DNA from 2 places in the Corynebacterium frankenforstense DSM 45800 genome. Region 2 is predicted to be linked to the other one. Evidence: predicted binding sites of a transcription regulator. Region 2 holds the regulator's gene; the other holds the start of a gene.
The links. The regulator LexA, encoded in region 2, represses DNA repair genes until DNA is damaged. The targets are predictions, from matches to a motif close to CGAACANNTGTTCG.
Positions count from the first base shown of each region.

Region 1: CFRA_RS08775 (HNH endonuclease signature motif containing protein) is a predicted target of LexA. The motif match lies at 9,330-9,343, and genes of this name have one in related genera.

Region 1 covers NZ_CP009247.1:1,997,140-2,008,352, forward strand. Annotated here, with positions in the region: gene CFRA_RS08735 (amino acid permease) at 1-523, shown strand, start outside; gene CFRA_RS08740 (hypothetical protein) at 520-831, opposite strand; gene CFRA_RS11620 (hypothetical protein) at 841-993, opposite strand; gene CFRA_RS08745 (bile acid:sodium symporter family protein) at 1,005-1,964, opposite strand; gene CFRA_RS08750 (PTS sugar transporter subunit IIAB) at 2,167-2,937, shown strand; gene CFRA_RS08755 (PTS ascorbate transporter subunit IIC) at 2,953-4,536, shown strand; gene CFRA_RS08760 (aldose epimerase family protein) at 4,585-5,355, shown strand; gene CFRA_RS08765 (YeeE/YedE thiosulfate transporter family protein) at 5,379-6,800, opposite strand; gene CFRA_RS08770 (FUSC family protein) at 6,988-8,736, shown strand; gene CFRA_RS08775 (HNH endonuclease signature motif containing protein) at 9,392-10,669, shown strand; gene CFRA_RS08780 (BCCT family transporter) at 10,750-11,213, opposite strand, start outside.
Region 2 covers NZ_CP009247.1:1,092,351-1,103,563, forward strand. Annotated here, with positions in the region: gene ptsP (phosphoenolpyruvate--protein phosphotransferase) at 1-1,589, shown strand, start outside; gene CFRA_RS04750 (DeoR/GlpR family DNA-binding transcription regulator) at 1,852-2,631, opposite strand; gene lexA (transcriptional repressor LexA) at 2,960-3,655, opposite strand; gene CFRA_RS11590 (hypothetical protein) at 3,960-4,358, shown strand; gene nrdR (transcriptional regulator NrdR) at 4,440-4,898, shown strand; gene hrpA (ATP-dependent RNA helicase HrpA) at 4,911-8,840, opposite strand; gene CFRA_RS04770 (hypothetical protein) at 8,965-10,026, shown strand; gene CFRA_RS04775 (hydrogen peroxide-inducible genes activator) at 10,193-11,146, opposite strand.

The sequences.
Region 1 (11,213 bases), 900 kb from region 2:
CGCCACCGCGACGCTGCTGACCGTCTTCACGATGTTCTTCGTGTGGTCCTGCTCGCTGGCGCTCGGCGCCGACGGGCTGGCCGACGCCCGCGAGGCGAACCTGCCGGTGCTCTCGCACCTGGCCAACGTCTTCGACAACCCCGTGCTGACCTACCTGGCGCCGGTCATCGCGATCGCCGCGATCGTCTCCTCGTACTTCGGCCACGTGCTCGGCGCGAGCGAGGGCGCGGCGAGCATCGTGCGCGGCGTCCTCAACCGTCCCCTCCCCGAGCGCGGCCTGCAGCTGGGCGTCTACGCCTTCATCTTCCTGACCACGTGGCTGGCGGCGGTGCTCAACCCGGGCGTGCTCGACCTGATTGAGACGCTCTCCGGGCCCGTCATCGCCGCGCTGCTCTACCTGATGCCGATGTACGCGATCCGCAGGGTGCCCGCGCTGGCGCCCTACCGCAGGCACGCCTCCAACGTCTTCGTCGTGGTGGCGGGCCTGGTGGCCATCAGCGCGGTCATCTACGCGATGTTCTAGGCCGCCCCGCCCGCGTCCACGGCCTCCTGGACGAGACACTCCACGATCGCGCGGAGCTTGACCTTGCCCACCCCACGGAACGTGGAGACCTCCACGACGGAGGCGTCGAGCGGGACCGGGAAGCCGGAGAGCCAGCGCAGCGCGACCGGGGATCCCGGTGCAACCGCCTCCGGCAGGTGCGCCGGGTCGAGCGCCGGGGAGAGCGAGGACAGCGGCCGGTCCGTGCACCGCGACAGCCACAGCTCCGCCAGCTCCGGCACCGAGCCCGAGACCGGACCGTCGAAGCCCGGCCAGGCCAGTGTCGCCACGGGCCTCTCTCAGCTTGCGTACCAGCGGGGCAGCTCGGCGAAGTCGAGCACGTGCTCCTCGGGCACCTCGAAGGTCTCCTCGAGTGCGTCCAGGTCCTCGTCGTGCGCGGAGTCCGGCTCGGGCCCGAGCCGGTGCGCACCGTGGTTCCGGTGGTGCTCCATGCCTCCGGATCTTAGGCGTCCGGCAGGGGGCGCCGCCGCATGAACGCCGCGTAGATCGCGCCGGTGATGTTGTGCAGCACCGCCGCGACCGCGCCGGGCAGTGCGGCCTCGGGCGCGAAGAAGCGCGCGGACATGCCCGAGGCCAGGCCGGCCGACTGGGTGCCGATCTCGGTGGCCAGGGTGCGGTTGACCGTCTCCGGCAGGCGGAAGACCTTGCCGGTCAGGTAGCCCAGCAGGTAGCCCAGCGCGTTGTGGAGCAGCACGGCGCCGAAGACGCCGACGCCGATGCTGGCCAGCCGCTCCGCGTTCGCGCCGACGGTACCGAAGACGACGCCGCCGATGAAGACGATGGAGACCACCGGCAGGACCGGCAGGATGCGGTCGACCAGGTCGCCGGCCACGGCGCGCACGATCAGGCCGCCGACGACGGGCGCGAGCACGGTCTCGACCAGGCTGAGCGCCATCGCGCCCGGGTCGACGTCGGTGCGGGTGCCCGAGAGCAGCAGCATCAGGATCGGGGTCATGACCGGCGAGACCAGCGTGGAGACACTGGTCATGGCCACGGAGACCGCCACGTCGCCCTTCGCCAGGTAGGCGATGACGTTCGAGGAGGTGCCGCCGGGCACGGAGCCCAGCATCAGCAGGCCGACCGCGACACCCGGGTCGAGGCGCAGCGCCTTGGCCACCCCGACGGCCAGCAGCGGCATGATCGCGAACTGGGCGACCACGCCGATGAACACGGGCGCCGGGCGGGTGGCCACGACCTTGAAGTCGGGCAGCGTCAGCGTCAGGCCCATCGAGAACATGATCACGATCAGGAACGCGGTGATGTGGTCGGTCAGCGGAATGAAGGGGCCGGGGAAGAAGAAGGCGATGGCGGTACCGAGGAGGATGAAGATCGGGAAGCCGGTCACGACAATTCGTGCCGAGCGGTTGTCGGTCGCGCGGGTGTCCAGGTTCGTCTGGGTCACGGTATTCGCCTTCCTTCCGGCGTATCAGTCCATGGGATCCGTTTCCCACGGTGTGAATCACACTAGCCTTCGACCCATGACGTGTCGAAGACCACCCCCATAGGGGATTCCTGGAGCATACATCCACTCATCTGATGTCTGCCATTGGGATACCCTCTGAAAGTCATTGGAATGCCTTTCGGAGACGGTTAAAATGCCTTCCATGACCACACTTTCCGAACTCCTCGCGGACGAGTCGACGGCCCTCGACGCCCACGCGCGGGACTGGCGCGACGCCGTGCGGCAGGCCGGGGACCTCCTCGGCGCCGCCGGCGTCGCGGAGCCCGAGTACACCGACGCCATGATCGCCAGCCTCGAGGAACACGGCCCCTACATCGTGATCTCCCCCGGCTTCGCCTTCGCCCACGCCCGTCTCTCCGAGGCCGTCCACCGCACCGGCATCTCCTGGCTGCGCCTGGCCGAGCCCGTCGAGTTCGGCCACGCGAAGAACGACCCCGTCAGCCTCGTCGTGGCGCTCGCCGCCCGCGACGACAAGGCGCACACCACCGCCATGGCCCAGCTGGCGAAGTTGCTCGGAGATTCCCGACGCCGCGCGGCGCTCGACGCCGCGCGCACCCCCGCCGAGCTGCGCGAGGTGCTCGACGCCGCGGCAGGCGCGGCGTCGTCAAGCACGCAGGAGGGCACCACCCGCAACAAGATCCTCACCGTCTGCGGCAACGGGCTGGGTACCTCGCTCTTCCTGAAGAACACCCTCGAGGAGGTGCTCGACCGCTGGGGCTGGGCGCCCTTCATCACCGTCGAGGCCACCGACACCATCTCCGCGAAGGGCAAGGCCAAGGAGGCCGACCTCGTGCTGACCTCCGGCGAGATCGCCCGCACCCTCGGCGACGTGGGCATCCCCGTCCACGTCATCGGGGACTTCACCTCCACCACCGAGATCGACGCCGCGCTGCGCGAGCTCTACGACATCTAGGCAAGGAGCCTGCACATGGACTGGCTGATCGCCATCCCCCAATTCCTCGTCAACGAGATCCTCTCGGTGCCGGCGTTCCTCATCGGCATCATCACCGCCGTCGGCCTGGCGGCCATGCGCCGCTCCGTCGGCCAGGTCATCGGCGGGGCCATCAAGGCCACGCTCGGCTTCCTGCTCATCGGCGCCGGCGCCACGCTCGTCTCCGCCACCCTCGAGCCGCTCGGCGCGATGATCCAGGGCGCGCTCGGCGCCCAGGGCGTGGTGCCCACCAACGAGGCCATCGCCGGCATCGCCCAGCAGCAGTACGGTTCCCAGGTCGCCTGGGTGATGATCCTCGGCTTCGCCGTCTCCCTGCTGCTCGCCCGCTTCACCCCGCTCAGCTACGTCTTCCTGACCGGCCACCACGTGCTGTTCATGGCGACGATGCTCGCGATCATCCTGATCACCGCCGGCTACGACGACTGGCTGGTCATCGCCCTCGGCGCCGTGCTGCTGGGCGTCCTGATGGTCGCCCTGCCCGCCATCGCCCACCCGTGGACCCGCCGCATCACCGGCGACGACTCGGTGGCCATCGGCCACTTCGGCACCGCCGGCTACCTGCTCTCCGGCGCCGTGGGCAAGCTCGTCGGCGGCCGCGGGAAGCACGAGAGCCGCTCCACCGAGGAGCTCGAACTGCCCGACGGCCTGCGCTTCCTGCGCGACTCGATGGTCGCCACCGCGCTGTCGATGTCGCTGATGTACATCGTCCTGGCGTTCCTGTCCATGGCCCGCCAGGGCACCGAGGCCGCCTACGCCGCCTTCCCGGACGGCGCAAGTGGCCCGGGCAACTTCATCATGCAGTCCTTCACCGAGGGCCTGCAGTTCGGCGTGGCCGTCGCCGTGATCCTCTTCGGCGTGCGCACCATCCTCGGTGAGCTCGTGCCCGCCTTCCAGGGCATCGCCGCCAAGGTCGTGCCCGGCGCGATCCCGGCGCTCGACGCCCCGATCGTCTTCCCCTACGCGCAGAACGCCGTGCTCATCGGCTTCATCTTCTCCTTCCTCGGCGGCCTGGTCGGTCTCGCGGTGCTCTCGCTGTGGCTCAACCCGGTCTTCGGCGCCGCGCTGATCCTGCCCGGACTCGTGCCGCACTTCTTCACCGGCGGCGCGGCCGGCGTCTACGGCAACGCCACCGGCGGGCGCCGGGGCGCGGCCGCGGGCGCCTTCGCCAACGGCCTGCTGATCACCTTCCTGCCGGCCTTCCTGCTCGGCGTGCTCGGCGCCTTCGGCTCCGAGAACACGACCTTCGGCGACGCCGACTTCGGCTGGTTCGGCATCCTCGTCGGCTCCGCCGGCAACGTCGGCGGTGTGGCCGGCCTGCTGCTCATCGTGCTCGTCGGCGCGGCCGTCTTCGGCCTGGGCCTGTTCAGCCAGAGGAAGCTCGTCGAGGGGAACTGGGACCCGACGCCCTGGCGCGAGAAGCCGGGCTCGGCGGCGCCCACCGCTGCCGCCTCCTCGGATGCCTCCGACGCCGAGGGCACCGCCACCGGCACCTCCGCGAAGTACCCGAAGATCGCGCCGCCGGCCGGCGCGCCCACCCCGCCCCCGGCGCCGGTGGACTGACCTGCCGCTCGGGCAGGCGGTCGAGCGGGGCCGGTTAGGCTGGGTCGCATGACCCAGCCCTTCCCCCGCCCCGAGATCCCCGGGGCCGCCGACGCCCAGGTCGCCGGCCCCGTCACCTTCACCGACCACGGCGCGCACCTGCTGTCCGCCGACTCGGCCACCGGCGAGCTGTTCTACCTCTCCGCCGACGCCGACTACTCCCCCGGCTCCTCGATCCGCGGCGGCGTGCCCGTCATCGCCCCCTGGTTCAACGACCTGATCGAGGGCCGCGAGCCCGCCCACGGTTGGGCCCGCCGCCGTCAGTGGAACCACGAGCCGCACGAGGACGGCTACGACGCCTGGGTGACCTGGCGCGGCCTGCGCCTCGTGCTCACGGTGCGCGGCGCCGCCGACTCGCTGAGCGTGGGCCTCGACGTGCTCAACCGCGGCATCACCACCCAGCCCGTCCAGCTGGCGCTGCACCCCTACTTCGCGGTCTCCGACGTCACGCAGGTCATGGTCGCCCGCGCCGACGGCCGCACCTACGAGTTCGACGGCACTCTCGTCGACTCCCGCGAGCCGCACGCCGCCGTCGGCGGCCCGACCCGCATCATCGACCGGGCCGGCGGCCGCGAGATCGCCGTCTTCGACCAGGGCGCGGACCACACCGTGGTGTGGAACCCCGGCGAGGCCGACGCCCCCGGCGACCTGGACGCCGACGGCTGGCGCCGCTTCGTCTGCGTCGAGCCCGCCCGCCTGGGCACCCGCCTGCGCGGCTTCACCCTGGCCCCGGGCCAGTCGGCCACCATCGGGATGCGCGTGGAGACCCGGGAGCTCTAGCTCCCGGGTCCCGGACGTGGGCGTTACTTCCGGATCGTGATCTGCCAGCCCGCGTCGCCCTTGGCGTGGAAGTCGGTGACCTCGTGGCCGTTCTCCGCGGCCCACCGCGGGATCGTCTCCGTGCCCTGGGTGCAGTCGAAGTCGATGACCAACTCCTCGCCGGCGTCCAGCGAGTCGAGCACGTCCTTGGTCTCGATCAGGGGGAACGGGCACACGGCGCCCATCTGGTCGAGGAAGTAGCGGCCCTGCCCGATCTCGCGGGCCTTGGCCTTCTTCTTGCCGGCCACCGTGACCAGCCCCGTGGCCACCTGGAAGTTGCCGGCGACGGCCGCACCGTCGCCGCCCCGGCCACCGGCCGGGCGCTGCGGCGCGCCGACGGTGACGGACTCGGCGACGCCGTGCGACGCGGCGTCGTCAAGCACCTCGTCCTCGGCGGAGGTGGGCGCCTCGGCGGGCTTGAGCCACAGCTTGGCCGCAACGCCCACGCCGAGGGCCATGAACAGCAGCGCGACCCAGCCCTGGTAGCTGAACAGGGAGGTCTGGACCATGCCGTTGCCCACGGTGCAGCCGCCGGCCAGCGAGGCACCGACGCCCATGCCGACGCCGCCGACCACGGAGCGCACCGCCTGGGTGGCGTCGGGCAGGCGGACGCGGAATTCGCCGGTCGCGCGCGCCGCGATCCAGGAGCCGACGAGGATGCCGAGCACCAGCATCACGCCCCAGTCCATGCGCTCGGCGTCGCCGGTGACCGTCCAGTTGGCCAGGTTGGCGCTCGGGGTCGTGATGCCCAGGCCGTCGTTGCGGCCGGTGGCGGCCGAGAGCGGCCAGGCGATCACGCCGAGCACGCCGACGGCCACCGCGGCGGCGTAGACGTGCAGCGGGCGCTTCCAGCGCGACCCTCCGAGGCTCGCGACCTTCGGCGCGGCGGCCTCCCGCTGCAGGAAGCGGTTCGCGGCCCAGCCGGTGAACAGGGCGAAGGGGATCGCGAACCACCACAGCGAGACGCCGAAGGTGCGCGGCAGGTCGGTCCAGCCGGTGTCCCAGGAGCGCAGGAACTCGTTGAAGCCGGTCAGCGGGCCGGTCTTCATCGCGGCGGCGGACAGGCAGTACATGATCAGCGCGATCCACGAGCCGACCAGGCCCTCGCCCGAGCGGTACCAGGTGCCCGAGGCGCAGCCGCCGGCGAGCACGATGGCCAGGCCGAAGATGAAGCCGCCGATGACGACCGCGGCGGGCTTGAAGGTGGTCGCCTCGGGCGCGATGACGCCGGCGCCGGTCAGCGCGGCGATGCCGACGGCGTGGACGGCGATGACGATGAACAGCGCGACGAGGGTACGCCAGGAGCGCTGCAGGAAGAGGTCACGCAGCATGCCGGTGACGCAGAAGCGTCCGCGCTGCATGACGATGCCGAGCACGGCGCCGAGCGCCAGGCCGGTGACGATCATGGGGTCTCCTCTGTGATCTTCCGCGGGCCCGGGAGCCGGGCCCGTCTCAGGGAACGTCCCGGATCCTAGCGCGCGCTGGACTCCTTTGTCTAGACACAGCAGACCGAATGGTCTATGAGACACGGAACATCCGGGGCGGAAATTCCCGCCCGGTGCTATGGTTTGCCAGTTCGAACACAACCGAAGAATGAAGGAGGAACCGCCCGTGGCCGCCGACCCCGCGCACCCCGCCGACCCCACATCGCCCGAGCCCCCGGAGCCGATGCCGGCCCGTCCCGACCCGTGGACGCTGCTGACCTCCTTCTCCACCCCGGGCCCGCGCTGGCCCGGCGCGCTGCGCGCTGCACTGGCCCTCGCCTTGCCGGGTGCGGCGGCCCTCCTGCTCGGCTTCGACAACGAGATGCTGCTCATCGCGGCCGGCGGCTTCACCGTCATCTACGGCGAGGGCCACCCCTACCGCACGCGCTGGCGCGTGATGGCCGTCGCCGGCGGGCTGATCGCGCTGGCCTCGGTCTCGGGCGCGTTCGTCGGCTCCGTCGCCTTCAGCCACCTCTCCGCAGGCGCCGCCCACTGGTGGCTCGCGCTGCCGGCGATCTTCACCGCGCTGATCGCCACGATCGGCGCCTTCGTGCAGAACGCGCTGCGCCTGCCCGCGCCGGGCTCCTTCTTCATCGTCATGGTCGGCGGCGGCGCGACGATGGTCGCCCGCCTGGGCCTGAACCCCGTCGAGGTCGGCGCGTGGTCCCTGGTCGGCGCGCTGTCCGCGATGGTCATCGGCATGGCCCCGGCACTCATCCACCGCCACCGCCCGGAGACCCAGGCCGTGGAGACCCTCGAGCGCACCGTCGCCGAGTTCGCCGCCGCGCCGCGCCCGGCCGTCGCCAAGAAGCACCAGGCCGAGTCCGCCCTGCAGACCGCCTGGGTCAGCCTGTCCGACGCCGGCGTGGTCCGCGGCGGGCACGTCATCGACCCCGCCCGCTCCGAACTGGCGCGCCGCACCGTCGCCGCGCACCGGCGCCTGGCCGGCCTGGACTCCCGCTTCGCCGGCACCGAGCAGTCCGAGGAGATGGAGGACTCCCCCGTCTACGTCGACCTCGAGCGCACCGCGATCCCGCACGCCCGCCCGACGGTCGCCTACCGCATCTACCGCTCGATCCACCCCTACTCGCACGCGACGATGACGGCGACGAAGGTCGCGCTGGCCTCGCTGCTGGCCGGCGCGATCGGCCTGGCGCTGCAGCTGGACCGCCCGGACTGGGCCGTGGTCAGCGTGCTGCTGACCCTGCAGTGGGGCCCCTCGCGCGTGCCGGGGACGATCCGCGGCGTGCAGCGCCTCGTCGGCTCCGTGGCCGGCATCGGCTTCTTCGCCCTGCTCCACGCGACCGGCGTCGAAGGCTGGTCGCTGCTGGCGGTGCTGGCGGTCTGCCAGTTCTTCGCCGAGATCTTCGTGGTGCGCAACTACGCCTTCTGCGTCATCTTCACCACCCCGCTGGCGCTGCTCATGGGCGGTGCGGGCACGGCTCCGCTGGGCTCGGTGGTCGTCTCCCGCACCACGGAGGTCGCGCTCGCGGTGACCTTCGCACTGCTGATGCTGTGGTTCTGGCAGCCGGGTGCCGAGCCGCGCCACCACGCACGCCTCGTCGCCCGCTGCCACAAGGCGATGGGCTCACTGCTCGGCGCGCTGCTGACCACCAACCCGGCCGGCGCGCTGGCCGAGCGCCGCGACCTGCAGTACGAGCTGCTCTCCGAGCGCCGCGCCGCGCAGACGCTGGTCAACGACACCCCCGAGGCCGCCGAGCGGGAGTGGCCGCGCCACGTCGCCATCCAGCAGGCCGGCTACGCGCTGCTCGACCACTGCACGCGCAACGACGCCCGCGAGCTCACCCTCGACGAGATCACCGAGCTCTCCCGCCGCGTGCGCGCCAGCGGCGACTGACCGCGTTCAATTGACGACGTCCCGGTGGTCACCGGCGCGCGCGTGCGTGGGGCGTCTGGCGGGGGCGGGGCGGCGCAGCCGCCCCGGGACGGGGACGCCGACGGGGAGGGGCGCAGCCCCGGGCGGGGCGCGGGGGCGTCGGAAATCTGGGGGCCGGGGACAGGTCGCGCAGACAGGGACGTGCGACGCGCGGGACGCCGCAAAGTCGGGGACGCGGCGGAAGAGACGGGCACTGACATGGTAAAGCACTTTACTGCTTCGTGGAATGAGACCCAGAGTTGGCGGACTCCATGATTGGGCGGTGCAGCGGGGAAGTAGATTACTGCTCCCCTCCCCGAGCCCCACCGCACCCGTGTCGGAGCCCACCGCACCCGTGTCGGAGCCCACCGCGCCGGTGTCGGGTCCCACCGCGCCGGCATCCGACCACCACCGACCCCGTTCGCACACGTGAACGTGTCCTGTCACGCCCCTCCTATAGACTGCTGAACGTAACCGGAAAGTCCATCATCACCGCAGTTCAGAACCATTTTTCGGGGAGTGGAGAACGACCATGACCGGACACGCAGGCGCCCGGAGACAACCCGGACCAGACACAAACACCAGTTCCACCAGACGTGTGAGAGACGCCACCGCACCACCGCCGCCGAAGCGGCTCGTGGACGGCCACGTTCCACCGGCGGGCGGCTCGAATCCGGCCTTCTTCTACTCGCACACGGACGTCACCGACCCCGTCGCACTGGCCGGCCGCGAGGCCCGTCGGGCCGTGTGGCGGCTGTGGATGGACAACCTGCCGGGCCCGGACGAGCAACTGGAGAACTACGCCGCCCGGATGGCCGCGGCCACCGGCGAGAGCCACTTCACCATCAAGGACTCCTACATCCCCGGGCTGGTCAGCCTGGAGGAGAAGCTGCCGCGGCTGGTCGCGCTGCAGGACATGCTCGCGCACGTCTCGATGGTCAGCCTGCGCAAGATCGGCGAGCGCATCAGCATCATCGACTCCCCCGAGGCCCTCGCGCAGATCGACGCCGGCATCACCGGCTTCCTGACCCCCACCGCGCCCCGGCAGTCGATCCCGACGACCCGGCAGATCACCCGCAAGATCAACGAGCTGATCAACCAGTTCGACCCCGAGGTCTTCCTCGACGACCACACCGAACTCGACGAGAACCGGGTGGCCCCGGGCGCCTTCGGCATCGACGACCGCAGACCCGGGGTCACGGAGTTCTACCTGACGCTGCCCAAGGACATGGGCCAGCTGCTGATGAAGAAGGTGGACGCCTACGCCTTCCACCACGATTGCTCGCGGGCGACCGCCTTCCACCAGCTGCTCGCCAAGTCGGGCAAGGTCAGCGTGGCGATGAACCTCTACACGGCCAAGGACATCGAGAACGCCCCGGTGTGGATGCCGGGTGCGGGCTGGCTCAACGAGGAGGGCGACGAGCGCTGGCGGTCCATGATCACCACCTACCGCGACCTGGACGAGGGCCGGCTCGAGGAGACCGCGGCCCACGACGCGACCGCCGGCCTGAAGGCCTGGACGGCCGGGGTGCACGACAGCTGCGCCGCGCCGAGCTCGACGACCGAGACCGAGGGCACCCAGATCGAGCACCGCGTCCCGCACGAGACAGGCGGGGTAACGGCGCTGGACAACCTCTCGCGGCTCTCCCAGCGCTGGCACAACCTCAAGACCGAGGGACACGTGCGCTACCTGGCCGACCCGTCGACCGGGATCACCGTGTGGTGGACCGACGAGGGACACTGGACGGTCAGCGTGCCGGAGGGCCCGCTCAGCCCGAAGGGCGCGCGCTTCGCCCGCTCGGTCGGCGAGTACCGCACCGAGAAGGCCACCCGCCGGCGCGCGGCGGCCGAGGCCGCCCGGCACCGCCGCAACGCGGAGCTGGGGTACGACCCCCTGGCTCCCCCGCCGTTCTGATGGGCGGCGTCATCCCGGTGGTCGTACCGGTGGTCGTCCCGGTCGCCGGCGCGTCAGGCGCGACAGGCGCGACAGGTGCACTAAGCGCGCTCGGTTCCCTGGCCGTCCTCGCGCTCGGCGTCGCTCTCGCCGTAGGGCACACCCTCGGAGTCGGTGTGCTCGGTGTACCAGCGGCTGTAGGTCGGGTCCTCGGTGGCGAAGTCCGAGCCCGCGCCCTCGCGGGAGGACACGTGCTCCGAGGCGAAGACGAAGTCGTCGCCGTGCTCCTCGATGCCGCGGTGCACACCCTTGGCGATCGCGGCGTCGGCGTAGCGGCGCCGGATCATGTACGGGTCGTTGCGCAGGTCGATCGCCCAGCAGACCATGGCGGCGAGCAGGATCACCACGAACGGCAGCGAGCAGGTGACCATCACCGCCTGCAGGCCGGACAGCGCGTTCTGGCCGCCGGCGAGCAGCAGGAACAGGGAGATCAGGCCGAGGGCCAGGCCCCAGATCACGCTGACGGAACGCGTCGGCATCGGCCGGCCGTTCTGGGACATCGAGC
Region 2 (11,213 bases):
CGGGCTCCGCACGCACCGTCGCCGAGGATGAGCGCGACGCAGAGTTCGAGCGCTTCGTCACGGCGGCAGACACCGTCGCTGACCGACTCACCGCACGCTCCGCCGAGGCCTCCGGCCCGGCCGCCGAGGTGCTGCAGGCCACCGCCGGGATGGTCCGCGACCGCGGCTGGCGCAAGGCCGTGCGCAAGAACGTGCGCGGCGGTGCCGACGCCGAGTACTCGGTGGTCCAGGCCACCAGCAAGTTCATCAACATGTTCACCGCGGCCGGCGGCCTGATGGCCGAGCGCACCACGGACCTGAAGGACATCCGCGACCGAGTCATCGCCGAGCTGCGCGGCGAGGAGGAGCCCGGTCTTCCCTCCATCGACGGCGAGGCCATCCTCTTCGCCGACGACCTCTCCCCGGCGGACACCGCCGCGCTCGACATCGACCACTACAAGGGCCTGGTCACCGAGCTGGGTGGCCCGACCAGCCACACCGCCATCATCGCCCGCCAGCTGAACCTGCCGTGCATCGTCGCCGCGGGCCGCGAGATCTCCGAGATCACCGCCGGCACCCGCGTGATGGTCGAGGGCAGCCAGGGCGTCGTCTACGTCGAGCCCGACGAGGAGGACGCCCGCCGCCAGGTTCGCGAGTCCCAGGAGCGCGCCGTCAAGATCGCCGAGTGGCGTGGCCCGGCCCAGACCTCCGACGGCCACCGCGTCCAGCTGCTGGCCAACGTCCAGGACAGCAACGCCGCCCGCCTGGCCTCCGAGACCCAGGCCGAGGGCATCGGCCTGTACCGCACCGAGATGAGCTTCCTCTCCGCGACCGAGGAGCCCAGCGTCGACGATCAGGCGGCCCTCTACAAGAAGGTCTTCGACGCCTTCCCGCACTCCAAGGTCGTCGTGCGCACCCTGGACGCCGGCTCCGACAAGCCGATCGCCTTCGCGAACATGGACGAGGAGGAGAACCCGGCGCTCGGCGTGCGCGGCCTCCGCATCGCCCGCCAGAACCAGTCGCTGCTGACCCGCCAGCTCGACGCCATCGCCAAGGCCGCCGAGGGCCGCGGCGAGGACGCGCCGACCTGGGTCATGGCCCCGATGGTCGCCACCGCCCGCGAGGCCGAGTGGTTCTCCACCCTCTGCCGTGAGCGCGGCCTGACCCCGGGCGCGATGATCGAGGTCCCGGCCGCCGCCCTGATGGCCGACAAGATCATGCCGCACCTGGACTTCGTCTCCGTGGGCACCAACGACCTGACCCAGTACACGATGGCCGCGGACCGCCTGTCCTCGCAGCTGGCGTACCTGACCGATCCGTGGCAGCCCGCCGTGCTGCGCCTGATCCAGCACACCTGCTCGGTCGGCCGCGACACCAACACCGCCGTCGGCGTCTGCGGCGAGGCCGCCGCCGACCCGCTGCTGGCCTGCGTGCTCACCGGCCTGGGCGTCAACTCCCTGTCGGCCGCCTCCACCGCGATCGCCGCCGTGGGCACCCGGCTCTCCGAGTCCACGTTCAAGCAGTGCCAGGAGGCCGCCGAGGCAGCCCTGGACGCCGTGGGCGCAGTGGTCGCCCGCGAGAGCGTGCGCAAGATGCTCGTCGGCGAGTAGGCCGCGAGCGCGCCGGCTGCGACCGGCGTGACGCAGCCGCCCCGGGCCTCGAGAGAGGTCCCGGGGCGGTTTCTTCTTGTCTGCTCTGCCGAAGCAGGGGGCGGAGAGAGGGGAGACTGTGGCGTCCAGGGATCTCTGGAGAGGCGGCTCGGGGTCTCGCGCGGAGTGCCCGGAGACGGAAAACGCCGCCGTACGCCCCGGGTGAGGGGCGCACGGCGGCGATCAGCGGGACGTCGTCAATTGAAGGACGTCCGGCGGGGCGTCACTCCGCGAGGACGACCTGGACGTTGTGCTCGCGCAGGGCGCGCACGAAGGACTCGGGGGCGGTGGCGTCGGTGATGACGACGTCGATGTCGTCGATCGAGGCGAAGCTGACCAGGTAGTCGTTGCCGATCTTCGACGAGTCGCACAGCACGACGACGCGGCGGGCGTTGGTGACCATCGCGGACTTGATGGCGGCCTCCTGGGCGTCGGCCGTCGACAGGCCGTGGTCCAGGGTCAGGGCGTTGGTGCCGATGAACGCGACGTCGGCACGCATCAGCGCCAGGGTGCGCAGTGCCGTGTCGCCGACGACGGCCTGCGTGATCGCGCGGACGCTGCCGCCGAGCAGCTGGATCTCGCTGAGACCCTTGTTGGCCAGGTTCAGGGCGATCGGCAGGGAGTTGGTCACGATGGACCACTGGTTGGCCTGGCCGGAATCGGAGATGAGGTCGGCCAGCGCGGTCACCGTGGTGCCGGCGTCCAGGAACATGCCGCCGGGCGGCTCGGGCAGGAACTCGAGCGCGGCGCGGGCGATCGCGGACTTCGCGGTCGGCGCGGAGCGCAGGCGCGCGTCCAGGGAGAGCTCGGTGGTCTGGAAGGACTGGGTGGCCACGGCGCCGCCGTGGACGCGGTGGACGATGCCCTCCTTGTCGAGCACGGCGAGGTCACGACGGATGGTCTCCGCCGTGACGTCGAAGCGTCTGGCCAGTTCGGTGACGTTGACGCGGCCCTCGACCGCGGTCTGTGAGGCGATCTGGCGTCGTCTTTCCTCGGCGTACATCTCGCTGGGCGCCTCCTCAGATGGGGAAATGTTTATGAGAGTGCGGGGGGAGTGGCAGAAAATGCCCGATGCCAACATTAAACCACAAAAACAGACATTGTACATAAGCGGTGGGACCCTATAGCAGCAAAAATAACCGAGCCATTGTGTGTGAATGTGCCCGGGTAAACATTGCTCTTCCGGTTCGACCTGCACCTGCGATGCAAAAAGAGGGACCCGTCACGGAAGCGTGTGACGAGTCCCTGAGGCTGGATCGGCCCCACGAACGGGGGTGGACGGGCGGGCGAGGCCCGTCCGGGCGTGCGTGGGGCCGGCAGGAGGGGAGGTGCTAGAGCTTGCGCATGACCGAGACGACCTTGCCCATGATCTCGGCGTCGTTGCCCGGGATCGGCTCGAAGGCGTCGTTGTGGGGGAGCAGCCACACGCCGCTGGAGTCGCGGTGGAACTCCTTGACGGTCGCCTCGCCGTCGATGAGCGCCGCGACGAACTCGCCCTCCTCGGCGACCGGCTGGGAGCGGACGATGATCCAGTCGCCGTCGAGGATGCCGGCGTCGCGCATCGACTGGCCGGAGACCTTGAGCATGAACAGCTCGCCGTCGCCGACGATGTCCGCGGGCAGCGGGAAGTAGTCGTCGATGTTCTCCTCGGCCAGGATCGGTGCGCCCGCGGCGATGGAGCCGACCATCGGCACGAAGGAGGTCTGCGCGTGCTCCGGCGGCTCCGGGGTACCCTTGCGGCCCTTCTTGACCGGGGCGCCGGAGAGGTCGCGGACGTCCACGGCGCGGGGCTTGTTCGGGTCGCGGCGCAGGAAGCCCTTCTTCTCGAGCTCCTTGAGCTGGTAGGCGACCGAGGAGGTCGACTGCAGGCCGGCGGCGTCACCGATCTCGCGGATGCTCGGCGGGTAACCGCGCAGCACCACCGCGTCGCGGATGACCTCCAGGATGCGGCGCTGGCGCGCGGTCAGGCTCGCGGGGTCTCTGGTGGTGGAGTTCTTCTGCTTCTTGGTCGATCGGTTGGTGGCCATGGTCGCGCGCTCCTGGTCTTCGTCTCTCTCTGGCCGGCTGGTCCGGGCCTGCCGGCGGTTCGCTCTCGGCCGGTCGGGGGCCGTTGTCGTCGGCCCCGTCATCCGGCTGTGGTCGGTTTGCGTTCAGTATAGCGCGTCCATGGCAACTGTGTTCGAGGATTTTGCCCGGCGTGGTGGACACACGCCCGGGCGGGTGCTATAACTCGAACACGTACCCGTAATCGAACAGATGAACTAGTCGATGTTCGAACAGTCACGCCCGGTCTTTAGGGTGGACCTCGAACACGGCGAAAGGAGAACCCCCATGACCATCTCGATGCAGCGTAACGCACAGTTCGTCCGGCCCGACAACGGTACGGTCGACGTCCGGAACACCGTGGCCGCACCGCTGGTGTGGGAGCCCGGTCAGGGGCGCTCGACGGCCGGTGTTCGAACGCTCGAGATTTCGAATACCGCCTCTCCGGGCGGGCGTGCCGGGATACCCGCCGGGGGTACCCGGAAGGGCGGTGCCCGGCGAACGTCTCGGCGAGTCCAGGAGCAGCGCAGTTCGCTGCTGGTCGGTGCGATCTGCGGGCTGGTGCTCGTGCTGGGCGCCCTGATCTTCGGCGAGTCTGACGACGCCGCCGGCTACCCGCCGGTCAACATGGGTTCGGCCACCCACCAGATCTCCACCGTCGACTTCGACGCCACCGCGGCGAAGTAGGCGGGTCCGGGCGGACACTAGACTCGGGTCGGTGCCCGGACGCCCCGGGCGAGCCGTCCCGGACCTAGGAGGGTGCCCGCAGTGTACTGCCCGTTCTGCCACAGCGACCGTTCCCGCGTGATCGACTCGCGCGTCATCGACGCCGGAACGGCCATCCGTCGCCGCCGCGAGTGCACCGCCTGCGAGGGCCGCTTCACCACGATCGAGAAGGCCGTCCTGCTGGTGGTCAAGCGCAACGGCGTGACCGAGCCGTTCAGCCGTGACAAGGTGGTCAATGGCGTCCGCCGCGCGTGCCAGGGCCGCGACGTGCCCGACGACGCGCTGAAGCGCCTCGCCCAGAAGGTCGAGGAGAAGGTGCGCTCGAAGGGGCCCTCGCAGGTCAACGCCAACGACATCGGTCTGGCCATCCTCGAGCCGCTGCTCGAGCTCGACGAGGTCGGCTACCTGCGCTTCGCCTCGGTGTACAAGTCCTTCGAGTCCGCCGAGGACTTCGAGAAGGAGATCCGCATGATGCGTCGTCGCGCCCGCGAGGCCGAGTAGGGGAGACCCGGCCTACAGCTTCGCGATCGCCTTCTCGATGCGCCGGCGCGAGACCGAACCCGCCGTGCCCAGACGCTGGGCGAAGAGGCTGACCCGGAACTCCTGGATCTGCCACTGCACGTCGCGTACCGCCTTCGTGCGCCACGCCGCCGCCGGGCGACCCGACATCTTCTTCTTCAACGCCGCCTTGACCGCCTCGACCTCGTCCTGACGGTCGGCGTCGCGGTCCGGGTCCTCCTGCATCTCGGCGAGCCGGATCTCCATCGCCTGGAAGTAGCGCGGAAGGTGGCGCAGGTGCGCCTGCGCGTGCACGAGCACGGCCTTCTCCGGCAGCAGGAACCCCAGCTGTGCGCGCATGTCGTCGATCGCCGGGCCCTCCCAGCGATCCAGCTCGGCGGCCACCGACAGGTAGGTCACCAGCGCCGGCGCGATCGCCACCACCGTGCGGCGCACCTGACCGGGCACCTCCGGCGCCACGGCCGCGGCCAGCTCCCGGTACTTCTCCGGGGAGCGCACCGGCCCGCCGTGGGCCATCATCAGGTCCCGGATGGCGGCGACACGGGCCTGCTCGACCAGGCCGTCGACCCCGCCGTGGGGGTAGTTGTCCACGGCGACGCGCTGCTTGAGCGGCAGCCCGCGCGTCATCTGCTTGGTCGAGACCGAGATCTCGCGCATCAGCATCGTCAGCGTCGCCGTGAGCATCGCCGAGTCCGCGGCCTGCTTCGTCGGCAGCACCTTGACCGCCACGCCGCCGTCGGTGGCCACCAGCGCCGGGTAGGCGGTGACCTCGTGGCCGTCGACGACCGTGGTGACCTCCTCGGCGACGTCACCGAGCGTCTCCGGGGTCCACTTCTCCGCGCGCTTCGACTCCGCGGCCCGGCCGAGCTTGCTCACCGAGGAGCGGATGTGGCCGGCCTGCCGGTCGCGCAGCGCGGGCAGGGACTTGTCGGTGTCGATGACCTTGCCGCGTTTGTCGATCGCCGCGAACGTCATCCTCAGGTGCGCCGGCAGCTTCGTCGGGTCGAAGTCCACGGCGTCGATGCCGCTGGAGCCGCACTCGTGCAGCGCGCGGGCCAGCTCCTCGGTGACCGTGCCCGCGTAGGGCTCGGCCAGGGCCAGCGCCTTGCGCGCGAAGTCCGGGGCGGGCACCACCGTGCGCCGCAGCGGCTTCGGCAGCGAGCGGATCAGCTCGGTGAACAGCTCCTCGCGGAAACCGGGCACCAGCCAGTTGAAGTCGGTCGCGTCCAGCCCGGCGAGCATCGGCACCGGCACCTTGACGGTCACGCCGTCGTCGGGCGCGCCCGGCTCGAAGCGGTAGGTCAGCTCGTAGTCGACGTCGCCGACGCGCATGTGGTCGGGGAAGGACTCCTCGGTGACCGCGCCCGCGGCGTCGGTGAGCAGCTTCTCCGGGGAGAAGTCGAGGAAGTCGGGCTGCTTGTGCCGCTTGCGCTTCCACCAGCTGTTGAAGTGCGCGCCCGTGGTCGCCGTCTCCGGCACGCGGGCGTCGTAGAACTCGAAGAGCGTGTCCTCGTCGACGACGATGCCGCGCCGGCGTGCCTTCTCCTCGACCTCGGCGGCCTCCTCGAGCTTGACCGCGTTGTCCCGGAAGAAGTGGTGGCGGGTGTTCCAGTCGCCGTCGACGAGCGCGTTGCGGATGAACATCTCGCGGGCGGCGGCCGGGTCGACCTTGTGGTAGGGCACCGGGCGGTCGGCGACGATCGGCACGCCGTAGAGCGTGGCCTTCTCGTGGGCCATCGCCGCGGCCTTCTTCGTCGACCAGTAGGGCTCGGAGTACTGGTAACGCACCAGATCGGGTGCGGCCTTCTCCACCCACGCCGGGTCGACGGCGGCGACGTCGCGGGCCCACAGCCGGGAGGTCTCGACGACCTCGGCGGCCATGACGAACTCCGGCGGCTTCTTCGCCAGCGCCGAGCCGGGGAAGATCATGAAGCGGGTGCCGCGGGTGCCCTGGAACTCACGCGACTTCCCGTCGCGCGCGCCGATGTGCTGCAGCAGCCCGGTCAGCAGCGCGCGGTGGATGGCGTCGGCGTCGCGCTTGCCCACGACGTTGGTCTTCTGCCAGCCCAGCTGCGCGGTGACCTCGGTGAGCTGGCGGATCAGGTCGCGCCACTCGCGGGAGCGCATGTAGTGCAGGTACTCGGCCTTCATCAGCTTGCGCAGCCCGTTGCCGGAGAGCTCGTGGCGCTTCTCCTCGACGTAGTCCCACAGCTTCAGGTAGCTCAGGAAGTCGCTGGTGGTGTCCTTGAAGCGGGCGTGGAGCTGGTCGGCCTGGGCCTTTTTCTCCATCGGGCGCTCGCGGATGTCGCGGATGCTCAGCGCGGCGACGATGACGATGACCTCCGCCAGGCAGCCGAGCGTGCGCGCCTCGACCAGCATGCGTGCAAGGCGCGGGTCGACCGGGATGCGCGCCAGGTCGCGGCCGATGTCGGTCAGCTGCGGCAGGCCGTCGCGCTCACGGTCGGTGATCGCACCCAGCTCGTGGAGCAGCAGCACGCCGTCGCGGATGGCCTTGCGCTCGGGCGGCTCGACGAAGGGGAACTCGGCGATGTCGCCCAGGCGCAGCAGGGCCATCTGCAGGATGACGCTGGCCAGGTTGGTGCGCAGGATCTCCGGGTCGGTGAACTCGGGGCGCGAGTTGAAGTCCTCCTCGGAGTAGAGGCGGATGGCGATGCCGTCGGCGACACGGCCGCAGCGGCCCGAGCGCTGGTTGGCGCTGGCCTGCGAGACCGGCTCGATGGGCAGGCGCTGGACCTTCGTGCGCGTCGAGTAGCGCGAGATGCGCGCCGTGCCCGTGTCCACCACGTAGCGGATGCCGGGCACGGTCAGCGAGGTCTCGGCGATGTTGGTCGCCAGCACGATGCGCCGCCCGGAGTGCGGGGAGAAGACGCGGTGCTGCTCCTGGTTGCTCAGCCGGCCGAAGAGCGGGGTGGTCTCCACCCCGCGCCAGTGGCGGGCCTCGATGGCGTCCATGGCGTCGCGGATGTCGCGCTCGCCGGGGAAGAAGCAGAGGATGTCGCCGGGCCCCTCGGCCATGAGCTCCTCGCACGCGGAGACCAGCCCGTCGAGCGGGTCGGTGTCGACGACCTTGTCGCCCTCCATGCGCTCCAGCGGGCGGTAGCGGATCTCGACGGGGTAGGTGCGCCCGGAGACCTCGAGGACCGGGGCGGGCTCGCCGTCGGCGTCGGCGAAGTGGTGGGCGAAGCGCTCCGGGTCGATCGTCGCCGAGGTGATGATGACCTTCAGGTCCGGCCGGCGCGGCAGCAGCCGCTTGAGGTAGCCGAGCAGGAAGTCGATGTTGAGGCTGCGCTCGTGGGCCTCGTCGATGATGATCGTGTCGTAGCCGTTGAGCCAGCAGTCACGCTGCATCTCGGCGAGCAGGATGCCGTCGGTCATCAGCTTCACCGCGGTGGTCGGGCTGACCCGGTCGTCGAAGCGGATGGCGTAGCCGACGGTCTCGCCGATCTTCTGGCCCAGCTCCTCGGAGATGCGCTCGGCGACGGTGCGCGCGGCCAGACGCCGCGGCTGGGTGTGGCCGATGCGCCCGCGCCGCCCGCGGCCGAGCTCGAGGCAGATCTTGGGGATCTGCGTGGTCTTGCCCGAGCCGGTCTCGCCGGCGATGACGACGACCTGGTTGTCGCGGATCGCCTCGGCGATCTCGTCGTGCCAGGCGGTCACCGGCAGCTGCTCGGGGTAGTGGATCTCCGGCACGTGCTTGTCGACGTCGCGCAGGCGTGCGGCGGCTGCGTCGATGTCGGCGCCGATCGCGGCGCGCGCCTTGGGCGCGCGCGCCTTACGCAGGCGGCGTCGGAAAGCTCGTTCGTCGGCGATGCTCACCTCGTCGAGCCGGGAGTAGAGCTCGTCGCGGGAGGGCGCGGCGGTGTCGGCGTCGTGGTTGCGGTCGGTGTTGTTGCTGGAGTCCATGTCGATGGGGAGATTCTAGTCCGCCCGGGCGCGACGCACCCCGGCAGGCCGGTGGAGACAGGCCTTACAGGGTAGCCTTGCGGCGTACGAAACTCAGTGTTCCGAGCAGAAAGGGTCTCCTCCGATGACTGGACCTGACGATCCCCGCGACAACGGGAACGCGGACGACCGCGATGACCTGACTCCCGGCTCCGGCGAGGGCGCGGACTCCGGGTCGTACCCGTCCTACCCGGCCTACCCGTCGACCAACCACCCGGAGGACCGCGAGGACTTCGGCAGGGCCGGCGCCGGTTACGACGCCGACGGCTACGGCGCGGGCTACGGTGCCGGCTATGACCAGGCCCACGACCAGAACTACGACCAGGCCTACGGCTACGACGCCGTGGGCTACGGCCCGGGCCACGACGAGGCGCCGGCGCTGCGCACGGCCGACGGCCGGGTCTCGATCACCGAGTCGATCGCCTGGGGCTTCCGCGCGACCTTCGCCGGCTGGCAGGTCTGGGTCCTGGGTACCCTCGCCGTGCTCGCCGTGGTCGCCCTGCTCGGCGGCCTCGGGTTCTGGGCGGACGTCAACTACGTCGGCTCGGGCGGTTCCGTGCTCGGCACGGCGACCAACATGATCACCAACTTCGGGATGCTGTTCCTGATGCCGCTGGTCTACAACCTGGCGCTCGGTCACATCAGCCGCGGCCGGGTCGACTGGGGCATGCTCAGGCAGAACCTGAACTACCTGCCCACGCTGGGCATGGTGGTGCTGGTCAGCGTGATCACCGCCGTGGCGGTCGCCGTCATCGTGGTCCCGGGTGTCCTCGTGGCCTTCGCCTCCGTCGACCCCGCAGCCGCAGCGCGCGGGGATCTGCCCGCCGGCGCGATGATCGGCCTCGCCGTGACGATGCTGCTGGCCCTCCTGGTCGCCCTCATCGTCGGGCCGCTGACCATGCTGTGGAACTGGACGGTCGCCGACCGGCGCGCGCCCTTCGGCGCCGCGATCGGCGTGGGCTTCCGCGCCGCGCTGCGGAACTTCTTCCCGCTGCTCGGCCTGAACATCCTGCTCGGCCTGATCACCCTCGTGCTGGTGGTGATCACCTTCGGCCTCGCGCTGCTGGTGGTCCTGCCCGCGTCCTACAACGCGCAGGCGCACGCCTACCGCCAGGCCGTCGGCGGTGTCGTCCCCGCTCGCGGCTGACAGCGGCCGGCCCCGCTGACACCGACAGCGGCCGGCCCCGCTGACACCGACAGCGGCCAGTCCCGCTGACACAGGAAACGGGCCCCGCACCCGGTGACCTCCACCGGGTACGGGGCCCGTCGCGTTGCGCTCGAACGGCCGTGGGGACCGCCGGGCCGCCGGCCGCCTAGGCGAGCAGCTTCTCGGCGGGGCGGGAGGCCTCGTCGTAGGCCTCGCGCATCAGCCGGCCGATCTGCTCGAACTCGTGGGCCCGTGAGCTCGAGGAGCGGTAGACCAGGCCGATCTCGCGGTCGGCGCGCACGCGCGGACCGAAGGTGGCGGTGGCCACGCCGGTGCGGTGGCACTCGGCGTCGACGGCGCTCATCGGCAGCAGCGTCGCGCCGAAGCCCGCGGAGACCAGCTGCATCAGCGTGGTCAGGCTCGAGGCGCGCGTGACGGCGTGCGCGGCCTTCGACGGGTTGATCTCCGCGCGGCGGCACAGGTCGATGATCTGGTCGTGCAGGCAGTGGCCCTCGTCGAGCAGCAGCAGGTCGAGCTGGTCGAGCACGTCGAGGTCGAGGTCGTGGGAGCCGGCCAGCGGGTGGTCCTCGGGCACGACGACCACGAACTCCTCGGTGTACAGCGGCAGGTCCACCATGCCGGAGGCCTCGGAGGGCAGCGCCATCAGCGCGAGGTCGATCTGACCCTCGCGCAGCATGGCCAACAGGTGCTTGGTCTTGTCCTCGACGACCGACGGGCTCATCTGCGGGCAGTGCTCACGCAGCCGCGGCAGCAGGGTGGGCAGCAGGTAGGGCGCGATCGTGGGGATCATCCCGATGGTCAGCGGTCCGGTCAGCTCACCGCCGGCGCCGCGGGAGCGGTTGAGGAACGCGTCGGCGGCCTCGAGGGTCTCCTTGGCGAAGGGCAGCAGCTTCTCGCCGATGGCGGTGACGATGACCTTGCGGGTGGAGCGCTCGATGAGCTGGACCCCGAGCCCCGTCTCCAGGGCCACGAGTGCCTGCGACAGTGAGGGCTGGGAGATGTTCAGCTTCTGCGCGGCGGTGCCGAAGTGTTTGTTCTCGGCGATGGTGACGAACGTCCGCAGCTGGGCGAGCGTGGGGCGGTACTCCTTGTTCGACATATCAATCAGGGTAACCTATCGCCGCCCGGAATGTGATGTCGGCCCCTAATAAGTCGCGGGAAATTTG